3 regions of the Bradyrhizobium sp. BEA-2-5 genome follow, and region 3 is predicted to be linked to each of the others. Evidence: predicted binding sites of a transcription regulator. Region 3 holds the regulator's gene; each other region holds the start of a gene.
The links. The regulator LexA, encoded in region 3, represses DNA repair genes until DNA is damaged. The targets are predictions, from matches to a motif close to TGTTCNNNNTGTGTTCNG.
Positions count from the first base shown of each region.

Region 1: the regulator LexA is predicted to act here: its motif matches at 3,448-3,465, upstream of RX327_RS32915 (ATP-dependent Clp protease adaptor ClpS).
Region 2: the regulator LexA is predicted to act here: its motif matches at 1,969-1,986, upstream of recA (recombinase RecA).

Region 1 is NZ_CP136629.1:7,055,555-7,062,080, forward strand. It holds gene nifB (nitrogenase cofactor biosynthesis protein NifB) at 1-44, opposite strand, end outside; gene RX327_RS32890 (SIR2 family protein) at 382-1,245, opposite strand; gene nifT (putative nitrogen fixation protein NifT) at 1,242-1,466, opposite strand; gene nifS (cysteine desulfurase NifS) at 1,463-2,656, opposite strand; gene RX327_RS32905 (hypothetical protein) at 2,668-2,955, opposite strand; gene RX327_RS32910 (iron-sulfur cluster assembly accessory protein) at 2,973-3,293, opposite strand; gene RX327_RS32915 (ATP-dependent Clp protease adaptor ClpS) at 3,561-5,291, shown strand; gene RX327_RS32920 (hypothetical protein) at 5,685-6,275, shown strand; gene RX327_RS32925 (Rieske (2Fe-2S) protein) at 6,286-6,526, opposite strand, start outside.
Region 2 is NZ_CP136629.1:5,499,385-5,505,910, forward strand. It holds gene RX327_RS25970 (hypothetical protein) at 1-553, opposite strand, end outside; gene recA (recombinase RecA) at 786-1,874, opposite strand; gene RX327_RS25980 (hypothetical protein) at 2,506-2,691, shown strand; gene RX327_RS25985 (hypothetical protein) at 2,730-3,212, opposite strand; gene RX327_RS25990 (hypothetical protein) at 3,632-3,817, opposite strand; gene RX327_RS25995 (hypothetical protein) at 5,152-5,355, shown strand; gene RX327_RS26000 (hypothetical protein) at 5,423-5,653, opposite strand; gene RX327_RS26005 (hypothetical protein) at 5,751-6,056, opposite strand; gene RX327_RS26010 (hypothetical protein) at 6,224-6,355, opposite strand.
Region 3 is NZ_CP136629.1:4,577,362-4,583,887, forward strand. It holds gene glp (gephyrin-like molybdotransferase Glp) at 1-173, shown strand, start outside; gene lexA (transcriptional repressor LexA) at 416-1,117, shown strand; gene RX327_RS21395 (hypothetical protein) at 1,374-1,802, shown strand; gene RX327_RS21400 (hypothetical protein) at 1,948-2,172, shown strand; gene RX327_RS21405 (ComEC/Rec2 family competence protein) at 2,169-4,454, opposite strand; gene RX327_RS21410 (MFS transporter) at 4,888-6,216, shown strand.

The sequences.
Region 1 (6,526 bases), 2.5 Mb from region 3:
TCGGCAACTCCGGTAGGTCTTCCGCGCCCCGCGACCGCGTCCATCATCAGTTCTCCCTGCACGGCAAATAAGCTCCTCAGGGCGAGCCCTGAGCGAACCACAAGGAGGGAGTTAGCAACCTCCGTGCCATCGCGGCGAACGATGCCATTTCTGAACAGTGTCAATGGCTTGGCGCGCGCGATCCGCGTTGTTGCAGGTACCGCAGTGATGTTGCCGCATGTAGGAAAACCGACACATATCACTGGCCGCGAGTGTTGCCATAGACGCGCACCTATTCATTCACGGCCTGATGGCGAGCAGAAACCGCTCTCACCCACGACCTCATTTGCTGACCATCTCTGCCTATCAGTCGGCGCGGTCGGCTTGAATTTGGCAGCGCCACTAGCTGGCGAGCAATAGCTCCACCGCGCGCGGGAGCTCAATTGCGAGCGGCATCAAGCCTTGCTCGACGAGAAAGCAGAGTTCGTTGCGCGAAAGCGCTTGCGGATCGACAATCACGTAATGGACCTCGGACGAGCGCTTGGTGATTTGCCGCGCATAGGTGCGCAACAGCTGGTCATTGAAGCGACAGCCGATGAACAGAAAGCTCCGCCGGGTCCGTCTTTCCTTGATAATGTCGGGAATCGGCGTTTGGATGTCGATCTCCGTCAGCACCTCGACATAATCGGCGTCTGATATCAGAAAGTTCTTTGCCGGCTCTACGCTGCCATGCGGCTTGTACAGCACCGTCGCCCAATTGCGAGCCGCGGCGCCGTCGACCTCTTGGCCTGCCGAATCATAGAAGCGATAAAAGTGGTCAGTATAGAGGCCGGCGCGGCTGATACCCTGCACCTCGCCCCATCCATCGCGCTCGCCGAGCGCCGCACGCATGGCGCCGTCGTACCAGGTGTCGACGATCATCGGCGGCGATAGAGACGCAAGATGATGATGCAGCGCCGTCGGCTCGACCGGTACAGCAAAGGCCTGAGCCATTAACCTCGTCAGGGTCAGACGATGTTTGTTACTCTCGATATATTGCGCCGACGCCCACGCATTGCCCTTGGCCCGTCGCGGCAGTGCAACCTTGGTGGCAAAGAAGGCGGCCAATGTCTCAGGTGTCGTCGGGACATCCGGCCGGGACAATTCGGCAAGGCCAGGTCCAAGGTAGGGAATAACGCTGCCCGCACTCAGTCTGGCCGCGAGTTCAGTGACAATCGCCTCCGTATCGGCTGCACTGGCAAAATCGATGCGCGGAGGCGCCTTCATCGCTCGCCGCCGCTTTCGCCGCGCTTCTTGGCGTTGATCGTGATCGGCAGGTTGGTATCGGCAGCCATCTGCGGCAGGTCGAGCACCCAGCCATTGGCGATCTTGATCCACCCGCCCCACAGCGTCTCGTGCTCGGCTTCGACGATTGGCTCCTCGAGATCCTTCTTCGGCACGTAAATCGACAGACCCGCGTCCGGAGATCGGCGGATCATGATTTTCATGACGTCAACTCCCTGGACTGCGGCGCATCGCGGGGTGCACTGGAATACTCCCGCGACATGGCGCGCAGCTGAGCCACGATGCCAGACAGTACGTGCGCGACCCGAGCGACCTCCTCGACGGTGGTTTCACGCGACAGGGAGAATCGCACCGCCCCGCGCATGCTGCTTGCCGGCATGTCCATGGCGCGCAGAACATGGGATGGCTCCAATGAGCCGGAGCTGCAGGCCGATGCCACGGAAGCGGCAATGCCGGCACGATTGAGATGATGCACAATGGCTTCGCCCTCGAGATGGTCGAAGGCGACGTTTGTCGTGTTCGGCAGCCGGCTACTGAGATCGCCGAGCACCGAGCAACCACCGTTATGCAAGATGGCCTGCTCCAGGCGATCGCGCAAGGAACCAATGCGAGCGCGCTCCGGCTCGAGCCGTTCCGCCGCAAGTTCTGCAGCTTTGCCGAGGCCAACGATGCCGGGGATATTCTCAGTTCCCGCGCGGCGCCCTCGCTCCTGCGATCCGCCCCAGATCAGCGGCCTGAAGTTTGTGTCTTTGCGCAAATAGAGCGCACCGACGCCTTTGGGGCCGTGCAGCTTGTGAGCGGACAGCGACAGCATGTCGATAGCACTATCACTCAGGTCGATGGCCAGCTTGCCTATGGCCTGCACCGCATCGGTGTGAAACAGGGCGCCCGCCGCGCGCGTCAACCCGGCAAGGAACTCGACCGGGAAAATCGTGCCGGTTTCGTTGTTGGCCCACATGACCGACGCAATCGCCGTGCGTGGTCCAAGGGCCCTTCGAAACGCCTCGATGTCGAGCCGGCCCCGCTTGTCCACGCCTATCACATGCGTCGTGACGCCGTTTGTCGCCAAATGCTCGACCAGGGCAAGAATTGCCGAATGCTCAACGGAGGTCGTGACGATCTCGTCGCGCCCGTCCTGCGTTGCAAGCGCAGACAGGATGGCAGCGTTGTTTGCCTCGGTTCCGCCGGAGGTGAAAACGATCTCGTGATCGTAGGCACTGCCTAACAATCCCTGCAAGCTGCGGCGCGCCTGTTTCACGGCCTTCGCGACCTCGCTGCCAAACGCGTGCGCAGAAGAGGCATTGCCGAATTGCTCGGTCAAGAATGGCAACATGGCTTGGACGACAGCGGGATCCGCGCGCGTGGTGGCATTGTTATCGAGATAAATCTGCATCAGGGCCTCGCTCAAACCCGTGCCCTGGCCGCGGCGGCGAGTGGGATGAGGCCGACGAGTTTGCCGACCCTTTCGATCAGGCGCGCCTGAATGCGTTCGAGCGCCCGGCCGGACAGCTTGCGGAGCACCGAGACGCTAGTCGGCTTGACGATGCTCCTTCCGCGGCCCATCCCGACGAAACGGCCATCGCTGCCATCGCATCGCAGATGGGGCTGGGTCTTCTCGATCACGTCGCGAATGAGTTGCTCCCGATCCTTTTCGGCAAACAGCGGGTACTTCAGTGGCTCGGGGACAAGCACGCTTTGGTTCCTTGTCATCAGCTGAACGATTTTCCGCAGGAACAGATCGAGCCGGCATTCGGATTATCAAAGATAAATCCAGATCCCTCCAGCTTCACCACGAAGTCGATCGTCGTGCCGGCGAGGTGATCACGACTCATGTCGTCGACGAAGACCTTGATGCCGTCGCGCTCGATCACCATCTCGTTGGGGTTCGCCTGCTCAGCCAGGTCCATTGCATATTTGAACCCGGCACATCCACCGGTCTCAACCATAATCCGCAGGCCGCGCGCTGGCTGAGCCGACTTTACGAGCACGCTCTTGACCGCGTTCAACGCACTGTCTGTCAGATTGATCATTACTCACCCTCCACTTAACTGAGCTGCGCTTGCGAATTGGCAATTCGCATGCCAGCGACTCCCGCCTTTGACAATATTGGCCTTTTCCAACCGCACCGTTTGCTTTGCAACCCATGTCGGCTTCCTGACAAGGGTGTGGGGCGACGCGGCGGCTGGTTCCTTATGTATTGCGCTGTTCCAGCATAAGGTGCGTCACGGCAACGAATTTGCATCACGCCTTGTGCCGGCGGCCCCGTCCGGCGATCCCGTTCGACGAGGACGACTAGCATGCAACATACGCCCGAAGAACCAGAATGCTCACCGCGGGTTTTGATGGACCCGGCCTGCGTAGATACTGACTCCATTCGGCTTGTTTTTCATAATGACGATGACACGCCTGTCGGTTTCGTCGTGCGCCTGCTGCGCGAGGTGTTCGGAAAGCAACAGCGGGATGCTGTTGCACTTGCCGAGTTCGTCTGGCAGCAGGGCAAGGCCGTCTGCGGCCCATACCCACCCTCAGTTGCGAAAGCACTGATAGTGGAAGCACAGACGCGCATCCGCGCCGCAGGCTTTCCCTTGCTGATCACGACTGAAGCCGCTGGCAAGGCGGACACGGCCGACCTGTCCGATGTGCAATTCGAATATGCCTGTGATGCGCTGGACTGGCACTTTGCAAATTTCTTGCCGGGAGAACTCGCGACCACGACGCGGCATTTTCCGGCCTACATGCGCGCCGATGTTCAGGTCGCGATCGACAAGCTTTTTGCTGACCCAATCCGCTTCTTCGGCGCGTATGAACGGCATTGGGACGAGGCGCTTTCATTCGCTCGAATGAAACGCCGTGGATCTGATGCGATTTCACTGGTGCCGCCGCAATTTGACGAGATCGATACGGGCGAGCTTGCGCCAGCCAAATGTTTGCGTAACGGCTTGTGGCTTTGCCAAGCGAGCGAGTTCCCATACGCCGTCGTGCTCTCGCATGATCGCGAACTTGGCCGCGAGACTCTGATCCGCATTGAAATAATCGTTCCGGCGCGCGATACCGGCGACAGCTTCGCGCAGTGCTGCTTTGATGAACTGGAAAAGACCATCCGCTCTGCATGCGCGTATCGTGGCAAGATCATCTCGCTCGACGAAGGTGCGGCTTGCGCCGGCCGCATCAGCGGTGTGACGCTACATCGGCTGCCGAAGGTCAAACGTGAGGACGTCATCTTGCCCGAACGGGTGCTCAACTTGCTCGATCGCAGCGTGCTGGGCTTCGTCGATGCCCGCGATGAACTCCGCCGTCTTCGCCAGTCGACGCGCAAGGGTATTCTGCTCTATGGCCCGCCCGGCACTGGCAAAACCCACACGGTCCATTATCTCGCTACTAACCTGCCGGGATACACCACGCTGATCATCACCACCGAACAGCTCGAACTGCTGGGCAGCTATATGACATTGGCACGCCTGCTGCAACCAACAATGGTCCTGATCGACGATGTCGATCGGACCGCCAGCCATAGCAGCATTTTGACAGCATGCGAGGCGCCCTTGCTGAGCAAGCTGCTGAATGAAATAGACGGCTTGAAGGAGGATGCCGATATCCTCTTCGTGCTCACCACCAACCGCCCCGACCAATTCGAGGTCACTCTGGCCGATTGCCACGGCCGCATCGACCAAGCGATCGAAATACCGCTCCCGGACGCAGCCAGCCGCGGCAAGCTGATCAGGCTATACAGCGGAGGCCTGCCGCTTGAGGGGGAGATCATTGCCGAAGCCGTCCGCAGTACCGAAGGGGTCAGTGCCATCTTCATCAAGGAACTGATGCGGCGCGTCACACAATCAAGCGTTGCGCGTGATGGCGGGCATTCTGTGATCACAGCCGATGTCCACGAAGCGCTCGATGATATGTTGTTCGCCAGCGGTCGGCTCAACGCGAAGCTGCTCGGCGGACCCCAGGCGATCGCCGCGGGGGCACGAAGCGGAGCAACTGGCGCAATCGAACCCCCTCGAAAGTCAAGGAGAGCGCGGCATTAAGCCGAGTGCCATTGGCACGTCCGCAAACTCGCAAGAGGAGGACACCGAGCGCTGCCGCCAGGACTGGATAGGGTTCGTAGAGGGCCCTTGGCGAACCAAACCACCAAGCGTTGCAATTAGAAGACGACCAGCGGCACGACCGAACCGAACAAAAGTAGCAGATCCATTTGCGCTGCAGCCCACGCGGTCCGACAATGCTTACATTGTGGAAGCACTGATGCGGCAACGCCGCGTCGCGTTTCTGACGCGCTTGTTCGGCGATCGCAGCCTCCTTGCGCATTTCGCCAGGAATACCCCGATGAACCGCTGCGCTTGCAACGGCAAGACCTTTGCATTGATGGTCTCGCCGGCGAAAACGTGTCCGGCAATCAGCTCAGATTGAGGACGATCTTCATGACTGCAATCGAGAACACCCCGCTCGGCCGCCTGGAGAAGGAGGGGCGCCTGCTCAACGCCGTACTCAAAGGCGGGACCACTAGGCCGGGCCGGTTTGGCTTCCGCGGCGATATCGCACTGAAGTTCCAGGTGCAGGTCGCGGACGAGAAGCGGCCGCCGGATTATTCGATCGAGCAGGTTCTGACGGTCGCCCAGGAAGGGGAAAGCACTATTGCGGTGCTGGCCGGCTATCTGCACTCCCTCGCATATCTTGCTGACGTCGCAAACGTGCTGGACGGCGTGCTCGGCCCGGAGGGGCGCTATTTTATATTCTGCAACAACATTGACTTGTTGGCTAAATACCGCACCAAACTGGGCAATGTCACCTTCCACGTGCTGCCATGCGATGAATCCACAGTCTGGAAGGAGATGATGGACCTGGTCGGGATCAACAAGGATGACATCAAAAAGCTGGACGCGGGCGACAAGCTCGACTACCTGCTCGACGCGGCAAAGGAGCTCGATGCGTCCTATGATGAGATCTCCTACGAAGACGCACTGAAGAGAATGGCGCCTGTGAAGAACCGCAACGAAAACCGGCCCGTCTGAGCGCGCCGCTTCAGCTCTCGCCGGCGCGATCCTCCTCGGCAAGTCGCACGCCGATGATGCAGATGTCGCCGTCCAGAACCGTCAACGCGACCGGCGTGAGCTCTCTGCCCTTACAAGGGCCGTCGACACAGCGGCCAGTGCCAAGCTCGAAGGTTGAGCCATGCTTGCCGCACATTAGCCGGGTTCCGAATGGATCGAGGAATTCGTTGCGCTCCCAGTCCAGATTGACGTCGTTGTGTGGACATTTGTTG
Region 2 (6,526 bases), 920 kb from region 3:
CTAGATCCAGCATCCGCAGTTCGGACGCGCCGAGGCCGGTGTCTCGCCCGGGCAGCTCCTCGAGCAACGCAATCAGCGCCGCGCGGAGCTGCGGGATGGCCGACAGATCCTGCATGAGAAGGTCGAAACAGGGCTCGGGCGTCGGGGCGCGATAGGCGTTCCAGGCGCGACTGGCCAATTCCAACCGATCATCCGTCACCGCAAGTGCAGGCAATCGCCATTTCGCCGAGCTCTCACTTCGGTACCTGCCGATCTCGACATCGGTCTGGACCAGCTTGAGCTTCGCTACGATGTGGCGGTGCGGGCGGAGCACGAGCAACCAGGCCAGCACCAGCTGGTCATTTGGCTGAGGATCGGCCCATAGCTCGACCCTGTCGCAACGCTCACACAGCTCGACAAGCCCGACGTCCCGACCGTTCGAGCCGGTCCATCTTGAACTGGCGAAGTCGAGCCAGTGCGTGTCGAAATCGACATGCTTTGCAGAACGCGGTTCCAGCAGGGTCGTGAGGTCAGCCGACGAGGGCATTTTCCTCCAAACGAAGCGCGGCCTCAAGCCGACGACGATATCCGCCCTTCCCGCCTGCCTCAGGCGATAGCTCGCGAGATCGCTTGTCGCCAGGATCAGACTCGTCACGACGCTCTCCGGCTACGCACGGTGGCATCAGCACCGCAAGCTGAGGATCAACTGCTTCACGAAAGACACACAAAACGAAACGGGCACCGATGACGTCGGCAACTCAACGTCCTCAGCGCCCGCTCCTCGCGAAAACTCTTCGCGGTAAGGCTTACTCTTCCGCCGGCTCCTCGCCGTCGGCGTCGCGCTCGGGCGTGCCGGCGAGAATCTGCTCGGCGATCAGGCCGGAGTTCTGGCGGATCGAGGTCTCGATCTTGGCGGTGATGTCGGGATTGGCCTTCAGGAATGCTTTCGAGTTCTCACGGCCCTGGCCGAGGCGCTGGCTGTCATAGGAGAACCAGGCGCCCGACTTCTCGACGATGCCGGCCTTGACGCCGAGATCGAGGATCTCGCCCATCTTGGAGACGCCCTCGCCGTACATGATGTCGAACTCGACCTGCTTGAAGGGCGGCGCCAGCTTGTTCTTCACCACCTTGACGCGCGTGGTGTTGCCGACCACCTCGTCGCGCTCCTTGATCGCGCCGATGCGGCGGATGTCGAGGCGGACGGAGGCGTAGAACTTCAGCGCATTGCCGCCGGTCGTCGTTTCCGGCGAGCCGTACATCACACCGATCTTCATGCGGATCTGGTTGATGAAGATCACCATGGTGTTGGACTTGTTGATGGAGGCCGTGAGCTTGCGCAGCGCCTGGCTCATCAGGCGGGCCTGCAGACCCGGCAGCGCATCGCCCATCTCGCCCTCGAGTTCGGCCTTCGGCACCAGCGCCGCAACCGAATCGATCACCAGCACATCGACCGCGCCCGAGCGCACCAGCGTGTCGCAGATCTCCAGCGCCTGCTCGCCGGTGTCGGGCTGCGAGATCAGGAGCTCGTCGATGTTGACCCCGAGCTTACGGGCATAGACCGGATCGAGCGCATGCTCGGCGTCGATGAAGGCGCAGATGCCGCCCTTCTTCTGCGCTTCCGCCACCGTATGCAGCGCCAGCGTGGTTTTGCCCGAGGATTCCGGCCCGTAGATCTCGACGATGCGCCCCTTGGGCAGGCCGCCGATGCCGAGCGCGATGTCGAGCCCGAGCGAGCCGGAGGACACCGCCTCGATGTCCATGGACCGGTCGTTCTTGCCGAGCTTCATCACCGAGCCCTTGCCGAACTGGCGCTCGATCTGGGAGAGCGCGGCGGCCAGAGCTTTACTCTTGTCCATGGAAGATCCTTCGACGATACGCAGCGCAGTGGCGGACATTGGGTCGTGCTCCTTATGGCGAGGATTCGCGTGAGGGACAAACGGGCGAGATCAGATGCGTTGTTGACTGGAACCTCGTACCACGTTTGTTCTAGGTTCGCAATATGTTCTTTCGGGCAGACCCGGTGCTGTCCGTATTTAAGCCCCCGTGTCCGAATTTGAATTCCAGAGTGCCCTAGTTCGGATTAAGCGAACGGAAACCATGGCTTAGCCGATGTTCTCGGTAGGACTACCGAGCGTGGGCCGGCGGTGTTCTCCGTTTGACCCAAAGCTTTGAGGCACATCAAAGCTTATGCCCTCGCTTCTCGGTGTGAGAACGAAGTGCGTATTAAGGGGTTATTGAGGAGTTCAACAAGGTTGATCGTGGAGGCGATCAGTGGTGCGCGGATCATTGATTCATCGGCCGAATGTCTTCATCGATAAGAGAACCATCGATGAGTCCCGCCGGGTCATCGATGCATCAACCCAAGTCCTCGAAACCCATCCGCCGCCGGATACATTCTTGGGCCGGAAAACCCGCGAACCCATTCCGCCTGACGATGAACAGTAGGTCCGCTCTCCGCTGGGCCGCATTTTGTAACTGGCGTATTCTGGTTTCTGGGCGCACTCTGGTTCCAGCCAGGAACCGGCAATGACGCTGGATGAAAAGATAGCTCAGGCACAGCGCCACGTTGATGGTGGCCGGCGCATCGTCGAGCGCCAGCGGGAAATCGTGGCCCGCAGCGGATTGCCAGACTCAATCGACCTTCTCGACCTCTTTGAGCGCACCCAACTGATATTCGAGACGGACTTGGCCGATCTGCTCAAGAGGAAGTAAGGTTGCCTCAGTTGGCGGCCCTGTCCTTCAATCTTCATTTAGACGGGCTCGTCGTCTCCATCATAGATTTGGGAGACGTTCATTGTGAATGTCTTGAACCAACGCACCCGTTGCGCAGCGGGCCAGCCCTTCTCAGGGTCCGGAATCTTTTTCAAAGAGCGCAAGCAACAGAGGATCAAGTTGCAAGTCATCCTCTCCGCCGCTTCCTCCGCCGCCACCGCCAGCCCACCACCGTTTGAATCGTTGCTCACGTCGGCGGGCGTGGCTTCGGTTGGGACGAAGCCGGGTAGAACGCGTCGATCTCGTCCAGCCTCATAAAATCCGGCCTGCTCAGCCGAGCGCTCCATCACACGGCGCGCCGTGTCGGTCAACGTGCTGGCAACGCCAAGGGCAGCAAGCTGACATTCGATGACGCTGTGGATATCTGGATTCGTCATTGGAACGGCGAATTTCAACATCGAATCGCGGCGTATGACGTGAATCCCGGTCGCGTGAATGAGGTGCTGAAGGGCTCTCGACATCGCGGCAGCCGAAAAGCGGCGCTATCTCACAAGTCAGCCTGAACAACGAAGCCCGGCGCGAGCCAGGCTTTTTTCTTTGCCCAAAAGAAACGGCCCCAGCGAGGTGGTACACGCTGAGGCCAAGGCGGTTGGATCATCCATGAGTAGACAGGCTCATCCGATCAACAGAGCGCCGACGCCTACGATGAGCGCTACGAGCGATATTGCCGCCAACGCCATGAAGCTGTACTCGACGCCGTCGTGGTGACTGAGCCTGAACATACAGAGAGCTTGCGCTCCGGCCTTAGTGTCCGCATTAAAGTAGGCATGTCAGCGATGGCGCCCTAATTGCGGTTCCAGGCTTAACTTAAGCGAAGATTTTTGAAACAATTCCCTCGATGCCGCTTTTATTGCTCATGCAACAGGCGACCGAGGTTCATCTAGTCCGCGTGACGACCGATGACGGTGAGGTCCAAATCTGGCTCGCTGCGACTTCGCGCGAAGAAGCTGTTGACCGAGTGCTCGACGCTATCCCGGAGGGATGGGCCGTTAGCCTCATTCAGCGACAGCTCGCCGCCGATCACATCCCAATTCTCAACATGGCGGTCGGAGAAGTGCGCCGGCATCAGGTGTCCTAATTCCCCTCTGCCAGTGTCCTAACTAGGACAGCACCCGCCCGCGCCCTGCTCCAAAAGAAACGGCCCCAGCACCCTTGGAGGGCAATGCTGGGGCCGTTCTATATTTCCATTCTCACGCCGAACCGCCGCTTTTCGGTAATAGACGGCCCCTCTGGGCTCTGAAAATCGATCTTAATGAAACAGCCCTGCCCAGGGTTTGGATCATCAAATCAACGCCGGAGTTAGTCAACCAACTTGGGTGAATCAAAAGTAAATCAGTTGCTACTCTTTCCCGGATGCTTAACGGGTCTTAGTTCCCGCTGCTGGGCGCTTCCTGATTATCGTTAGCCGCGCACTCACGGCCGCCTCGGTGCGGCCTAGCTTCTGCGCGATCTCGCGCTGGGTTAGCTCGGTTTCGCGCATCATCCGTAGCAGGAGCTGTTCTTCTTCTTCGGCCCAAGCTGGCAAAACAGTTCTCCGAATTGTTTCATTTTGGAAATGCCAGCAGGAATTGCAAATTTCGATAGCCGCGTCTGTCCGGTGTTTTCCGGGTTGTCCTAATTCCCCGTGACGAGTGTCCTAACTAGGACAGCACCAGCAGACCGGCGCCGGCCTGTTTCCATCCACAGTGGCCCGCTTTAATTTTTGGCGTGGCCTGGTTTGCCATTAACCCCGACGCAACCAAGGGTTAGCCGATGTTCTCGGTAGGACTACCGAGAAGGCCCCTCAGATGTTCTTGCCCCATAACTTCCTGCGGGTCGCGATCTGTTCTCGCGGAATGTTTACTGGAACAATTGACCCGGCAGTGCCCTTATTTGGGGGCCCCCAGCCAGACAGGTAGCCCCCCGACTGCTGGAGGAAAACCCGCCTCCGGGACGGGTTGGCGGCCCCCTGTCGGGGCCGTTTAAAATTCCGTAGTTCTCCGGCCAAGAACAAAGTTCCGGGCCGTGCGATGCACCTCGCGCCCGAAGTTCCCCTGATAATCAACAAGTTAACCTGACAGGCGCGACGGCGTCCGATAGCGGCTGGCACAATCTGCATACTACCTTCGTACCCCTCCTGAGCCCTGGAAAAACTCCGTAGCCTTCGATGGAAGACTCGGGTTCCGCCAGTGTTCGTAACATTGGCCTGCTCAACCAGCGCGGATGCGCGGCGCTGCGCAGGCAACACGGCTGGCGACCGTTCCGTGGCGACGCTGCCGGCGGACGAATCCTTATCCGAAATCCACAACGACAGTTCGAACGGACGCGGCCTTTCATACGATCTTTTTACGGGTGCCGATCATTATTACAACTAATGGTTTAAATGTCGACGACCGCCCTTCATTCGCGGAACCGTTACAGATGATCCACAGGGGCATCGAGTTCAGCGTCACTCAGCTGATGGCCGGCGTCTGGAAATGGCGCTTCCAGATCGGCGATCGCGTCTTCACGGGCAAGACCGAAGCGAAGCTCGATCTTCTGGCGATCCGCCGCGTGCAGCTGCGGATCGATCGCGAGCTGAACAATCTGGGGCGGGAACGGACCCGCGGCAGCAATGGGGACTGAGGCACAGTCTATCGTGCACGCTCCGGTGCCCTGACGGGCTGGCCTGCGCGCTTCGCTCGAAAACGCTTCAATCCGCGCTGGGCAGCCGCCGCATGGTGAACTCGATGTCGCCGCCGGGCAGTTCGCGCCAGGTCTCGACGGCGCTCATATAGGCCGCCTTCGGGTAGCGCTTGAGAAAGTCACGCGCCCTCACGCGGGCCTGATCGCGTGGCAGGCTGAAGGTCTCGCGCAGATAGCCGTCGTCCGGCTTTCGCCGCTCGGCCATCCGGCTGGCGAGATCGCGCGGACGAGACACCATGCCGCAACTCCGGACCAACTGACGACACCCCAATATAGGGGCGGCGGCAGGAGAATCCGAGTCTGCGGGAGATGGACGGCGTCGCCCCGAATGGGCGTTACTGGCTGCGCGGCGCGGCGCTTCCGGGCTGCGCCGAGCTTCCGGTCTTGGTCTTCGGCTTGGCAGGATGGGCGGCCGCCTTCGGCGGATCGCTGCGCACGACGCCCCAGGGATCGGACGATCCCTTGGAATCGGGAATCTTGCTGAGCGAGTCCTTGTAGGCCTTGTCCCTGACCGCGTCCTGTTCCTTCTCCTCCTGGGTCTTGCTCTTGACCTCAGGCATCAGGTTGACGTTCGGCATCATCTGCGCATAGGCCGGTGCCGACAGCAGCACCGCAACCGCAACTGCGCACAAAACTCTCATGAGAATACTCCCTGCATTTTCGTCGGCGGTATATCACCCCAAGAAAGCCGCCGCCAAGCGCGCCTGCCCGGCCCTGGATCATGGTGCGTTTCCACGGAATCGCATCATCTCTTTGTTTGAGCATGATCTTTTCGGAAAACCGGTTTCCACTTTTTTAGGATCATGCTCTAGAGATGGTCTGACTTGCAGGATTTCGGCGACTGCATCCAGTCGTCCCAGATCGGACCGCAGCGCGTGCAACCGCTGAGCGCAAGCCCGATCGCAACCACGCCGCCCAGCAACACCAACCTGCGGAACATGTACACCCCCACCACTCGTGAGGAGGCGACTGGGCGCCGAAACTGGGGCATTTTCAAGCCGGGCACGGCGCTTGCAGCGCAGCGCAAGTGCGCGTCGGAGCGCAGCGCAAGTGCGCGTCGGAGCGCAAGCGCGCGTCGGACGGGCTGCCGGCGCGCACTGGTTTGACCGGG
Region 3 (6,526 bases):
GTGCGCGCCTCGAAGCGCGCGAGGACGGCACGCTGATCGCAACCCCGGTGACGCAGCAGGACTCGTCGCTGCTCGGGAATCTCGCTGCGGCACGGGCACTTCTCGTGCGTCCGCCGTTTGCGGCGGCTGCCGTCAAAGGCAGCGAATGCGAGATCCTGACACTGCCCGAATAGGGTTTTCGAGCCCCGCCGATTGTGCGTTGCCCGACACGTTCACCGTAAATTAAGCAGTTGCGGAACACATATCGAACATATAGTGTCCGTTCATGATTTGTTTCGAGTACTGGTGTCTACAATCGGGAAGCCGCGTGGAAGCAGGTGCATTGAGCACACGCTCCTGAGGTCAGGCCCGGCCTGCAGGCCCCACCAGAAGAGTCTCGGAATTGAACGACATCAACCGGGGGATTTTGGTCGAGATGTTGACGCGCAAACAATACGAGCTTCTGCGATTCATCAGCGAACGTCTGAAGGAAAGCGGCGTGCCGCCGTCCTTCGACGAGATGAAGGATGCGCTCGACCTGCGCTCGAAGTCAGGCATCCACCGCCTGATCACTGCGCTCGAGGAGCGCGGCTTCATCCGCCGCCTGCCCAACCGCGCCCGCGCCATCGAGGTGATCAAGCTGCCCGAGCTGCAGGCCGCCGCCGGCAGTCGCCGCGGCTTCACGCCGAGCGTCATCGAGGGCACTCTCGGCCGGCGCGCCAGCACGCCGCCGATTGCCGAGGACGACGGCAAGCGTCCCGTCGCGGTGCCCGTGATGGGCCGCATCGCGGCCGGCACGCCGATCGAGGCGCTGCAGACCCGCAGCCACACCATCAGCGTGCCGCCCGACATGCTCGGCTCGGGCGAGCACTACGCGCTCGAAGTGCGCGGCGATTCGATGGTCGAGGCCGGCATCCTCGACGGCGACATGGCGCTGATCCAGCGCAACGAGAGCGCCGACACCGGCGACATCGTGGTGGCGCTGATCGACGACGAGGAAGCCACGCTCAAGCGCTTCCGCCGCCGCGGGGCCTCTATCGCGCTCGAGCCCGCCAATGCCGCCTATGAGGTTCGCATTCTTCCGCCGAACCGCGTGAAGATTCAGGGCAAGCTGATCGGGCTTTACCGCAAGTACTGAATTGCAAATACTTGCGGCGGCCGGGAACGAGCAACACGTCGGATCGTTCCTTGCATGATAGTGTAGCGTACGGCCTGCCCGATGCGCTCCGATACCTCTCGCGCAGCGTCGCGTGTTTGTGATCGGAGCGATCTCGGACCAGTCGTACAATCGCCCAGAAACGAGCAGACGCTCGTTCGCTATCGTCCACTCTGGTAGAGGCCCTAATGCCTCAAGGAGAGGCACGGGTCGCTACCTCGAAATGAGGAGCCATCCGATGTGTGACTATAGTCTGCACGCCGTGGCATCGCGCCCCGCCATTGTCGGAGAGACGCTGATCACGACGACGTTCCGCGGCACGTCGACCCGCGGCTTTGCTTCGGAGAACGATCCCACTGTCGCGGTCTGCATGCTGCCGGGCACCGAGCTCGCTTTCGCCGAGAACGTTCGCTACGACAGCCGCTGGATCTGGACCAAGACGCTGAACTATCGCGTCGGCGTGTTCAACGAAGTCGAGCCCGACGTGCCCGATCGGCATCATGACGCGGTCGAATTCCCCGACGGCAGCCATGTGCTGGTGACCCAGCTGGTCGAGGGACAGCGCGTCAGCGTGCTGCAATTGCCGGCACTGCATCCGCCGGTCGAGCAGAAGCCGAAGGTTGCGGAGCGGCGGCCCTCCGCATTCGCAACGCTGTTTTTGGGTTGAGCGCATCTTCGCCGCGGAATGAGCTGTTCGGCGGCGGATGACCTAAGCAATTTCGGGCGACCCCGGACTCCCGCTTCCGGGGCGCAGAAGGAGATTTGCGTCGGCCGGCGCCTTGGCGCATCATCGGGCACGGAGGACGTGCGCGGTGGTCGATAAGGTCACATGGCAAAAGGCTGGACGCGTCACGCAACCGGGCCGCTACCTGTTCCGGTTCGGTTGGCTGACGGTAACGGCCGACGACCTGAAAGTCTGGGAGCAATTTCCCGAGGCTTCCTTTACTCTCGTCAAGAAGCCTGACGCCCCCGACTCCGACGAATATCATCTCGGCCTGTTCGAGCTGCCGAGCGCCCCCTCGCCAGACCACAGCTAATCATCGCCCTGCAGATCGGTCTCGGCCGGCGTCGCATCCACCGCAGGCCGCGGCGCGGCGGCGGGCGCGCGCAGCGTCGTCTCGCTCTCGCCGTCGCCGGGAACCGCTGGCGACCACGGCCGGTCGATCCCGCCGGGCTTGACTGCATCGACGGCGTAGCCGTCCCTGATCCGTCGCAGCACCAGCGCGCCGTGGCGGCGCAGCCGCTCGGCATCGATCACCGATGCCGCGCAGCCCTGCGGCGCCGGCCGCGCCGTCACGATCAGGGCTGCGCGCTCGCAGTCGTCCGCCAGCGCCTCCGGCCGGGTCGCCAGCGCGACGAAGGCGCCGCCGGGTCCCTGGGTCACGCAGCCGCCGGCATCGCAGGAGACGCCCTCGCCGAGCGACGCATCGGTGGCGGTGCGCGCGTCGGCGTCCGCCGCCAGCCACTCCCTGACCAGGAACGCATCCTTGGCGCTGTGTATCAGATGTAGCCGTCCGTCACCGCCGCGCACCGCGACGTTGCGGCCGTCGCCCGACACCAGCACGTCCGGCTGCGGCACCCTGAGCGCCCAGACCGAGGCCACCAGCAGCAGCACCGCGCCTGACCAGCGCAGCGGCGTGCGCAGCAGCCCGAGCAGGATGATGCCGGCACTCGCCGCGATCAGCGGCCCGATGCCGAACGCCGCCATGCGGCCGACCGCGCCCGGAAGTGCGGCGACCCATTGCGTCACCAGGATCATCCAGTCGATGCCAAGACCCATGATCGCCCAGAACAGTCCGTCGAAGCCGAACGGCATGGCGACGAGCCCGAGCAGGCCGGCCGGCATCACGACCGCCGAGACGACAGGCATCGCCGCGAGGTTGGCGAGCAGCCCGTAGGGCGTCACGCGATGGAAATGGAACGCGGCATAGGGCGTGGTCGCAAGCCCCGCGATCAACGAGGCCAGGAACAGCATCGCGATCTCGCGACCGCCCCATAGCGCGATCCGCGCCGTTGCGGAATGATCGGGCGATGCTAGCAGGTTCGGCATGCCGATCTGCACCAGCGCCACCAGCCCGAGCGTTGCCGCAAACGACATTTGAAAACTCGGATGAACCAGCGCCTCGGGCGCGACGGCGAGCACGATCAGCGCGGCCACCGCCAGCGTCCGGAACGTGATGGCGCGGCGATCGACCATCACGGCGAGCAGCACCACGGCGGTCATGAAGAACGACCGTTGCGTCGCGACCTCCGCGCCCGACAGCAACAGATAGAACGCCGCGGCGACCAGCGCGGCCGCCGCGGCCCATTTCTTGATCGGATGCGCCGCCGCCAGCCCCGGAATCAGCGCCAGCAGCGCGCGCACCGCGAAGAACACGACGCCGGCGACGACCGCCATGTGATAGCCGGAGATCGACAGCACATGGCCGAGCCCCGAGACGAACATCGCGTCATTGACGGGCGCGGTGATCGCGTCGCGCCGCCCTGTGAGCAGCGCGGTCGCAATCGCGCGATTGTCGCCTTCGAGCGTCGTGCGAATCCGCGCGTCGATGGCGTCGCGCAGGCCCTGCATGAAGGCGGCGTAGCGCAGCGCAAAGCCGCCGGCCGCCGGCGGCTCCCTGGTCTTGATCGCGCCCATCACGAAGCCGGAGGCGCCGATGCCCTGGAAATAGAGGTCACGGCCGAAATCATAGGAGCCCGGGCGCTGCGGCCCGAGCGGCGGCAACAGCCGCGCCTTCAACTCAACGAAGCTGCCGACATCGGGCGCGGTGCCCTTCCTCACCGAGAGCCGGACCCGATCCAGCTTCGTCATGTCGCGCGGGCTCTCCATCGAAACCACGCGCAGCACGAAACGATCGGTCTTCTCGCGGATGTCGCGCGTCTCGACGAAGCCGGTCAGCGCCACCGAGAACATCGGCCGCGCCAGTACCGTGTGAGCCACGCGCGCCGTCTTCCAGGTCGCCGTCGCAAAACCCGCGGCCACCGCGGCAAGCAGCGCGATGACGGGAAACACGCTGCGCCGCCGCAGCAGCAGCGCCAGCAGGCAGAGCAGGATTGCGACGGTGGCCGCGACCGACAGCACCGGCTCGTGCTCGGCCGCGAAATAGAACGCGATGCCGGAGCCGAACGCCACCGGCACCCAGGGCAACAGGCGGCCCGCGCCCGCCTCGGCGCGGGCCCACTGCCGCAATGTCTCGACGAGAGGCTTCCAGGTGCCGACGCGCGCCGGAAGAAAGCCGCCGGCCGGCGCGGCCGCGCGCGGCGGCCACGTCCCCGCGTAGCCGCGTTTGCCGCCCGGCGTCGTGCCCTGCTCCGCCATTCCGCTTGCGATCCCTGCCGGGCGGCAGGCTAGCGGATGGCCCCGTCACCCGACTAGCGGAACGGATGCAGAATACGGGCCGGCGACGCCCGGGTATCTGGATCGTCCTGCACCTTGCCTAGCTCGCGCCGGGCCGCAGCTGCCGCCTGCGTCAAATCGATCGAGCCGAAAGTCTCACTAAGATACAGATCACATTAGGAATAGACTGTCCCGATGCCTCCGCTCCCAAAGAGACCGGGATGAGGCAGTGACGGCTCGCGGCACTTGAAGGCCGCTGGAGCTCCTCTCAGGTGGCCACAACTCCCCTGAGATCAGGCGTTGCGGACGAACGCACAAAATCTCGCCTGTAACGCCGTGCACCACGCGCACTCCGCGAGCGGATAGATCGCTGAAAAACGCGAGGAGTAGCGTTTGCATTTGAGAGGAGCAGCACATGGCAATTCAAGTACCAAGCGATTTTCGCCGCGTGATTGTCGCTGCGTCAGTGGGAAACATCATTGAATGGTACGACTTTTATATTTTTGGCAGCCTGGCCGCGGTTCTGTCGGTCAAGTTCTTTGAGCAATCCCACCCCGTCGCAGCCCTGCTGAGCACGATCGCGCTGTTCACTGCGGGATTCCTGATCCGCCCGCTGGGGGCCTTCCTGTTCGGATGGATGGGCGATCGGGTCGGCCGCAAATATACATTCCTCATTACGCTGAGCGGAATGGGCCTGGGAACGGGAGCGATCGGACTGATCCCAACGTATCAGTCGATCGGCCTGACGGCCGCATTCATTCTGTTCGGCTTGCGGATGATCCAGGGTCTGTGCCTGGGCGGCGAATATGGCGGCGCCATCACCTACGTCGCCGAACATGTTCCGGACGACAGGCGCGGCTACTACACGGGCTGGCTACAAACCTCGCCGACGCTGGGGATCGTGGTGTCGCTTGCGGTGATCGTTCTGACCCGAACCTGGGCCGGCAATCAGGCCTTTGACGAATGGGCCTGGCGCGTACCATTCCTGCTCTCGTTCCTGCTGGTGGCGATCGCCATCTACATCCGCCTGCAGCTCCAGGAGACGCCGATCTTCCAGGAGATCAAGGCACAGGGACAGATGACCAGGAATCCCTGGCGGGAAGCTTTCCTCAGCGCCAACATCAAGTACATCCTGATCGCTATCGTCGTCCTGATTGGACAGGGCGTGGTCTGGTACAGTGGTCAATTCTGGGCACTGTATTTCCTGCAGCAGGTCTCCAAGGTCGATGCGGTTACCTCGGCCTACATCGTGGGAGCGGCATTGTTGATCGCAACGCCGAGCCTGATCTTCTTTGGTTGGCTGTCGGATCAGATCGGCCGCAAGTCCGTGATCCTCGGAGGAATGCTGCTTGCCGCGATCACCTACTATCCGCTGTATCTGTGGCTCGGCATGGTCACGCAGCCGGGTCACATCAACTATCCGGTGGCCGTCTTCATCATCTTCATCCTCGTCTGCTACGTCGGGATGGTGTACGGGCCGGTCGGCGCGTTCCTGGCGGAGTTTTTCCCGGCCAGGATCAGGTACACCTCGGTCTCGGTGCCGTATCATATCGGCAATGGTTGGGGCGGCGGATTGGTGCCGTTCATCACATCAGCCGCCTTCGCGGCGACCGGCAGCATCGGCTACGCGCTGATCTACCCGATTGTCGTTCCCGCGGTGTGCTTCGTGATCGCCGTTTTCATCATGCCCGAGACGCGCAAGACCAGAATTTGGGAGCAGATCGAGGCGAAAGCCGCATCGTGACGGAGTCACCTTGCTGACGGGCGACTAGAGCCTCGTTCCGATGGGATCGGAACGGGGTCCTAGGATCTTGTTTTGACGCGTTTTCCTTACGCGAACCGGTATCCACGTCGCTCGAAAACGCTCTCACCCTGCAGCGGGCGCCATGGCCGCCGTCCAGCGAGTGCGGGACGACGCTTCTGAATCGTCCCGTACCCGCCGTCTCTGGCGTGATGTCTCTGTAGAACCTGCATCCGCGTTACGTCGGAGCGGCATGGAGGGGATTCCGCACTACGCAGTTCCAACCTCTCCGGCCGCCCTTGGTTGGCGGTCA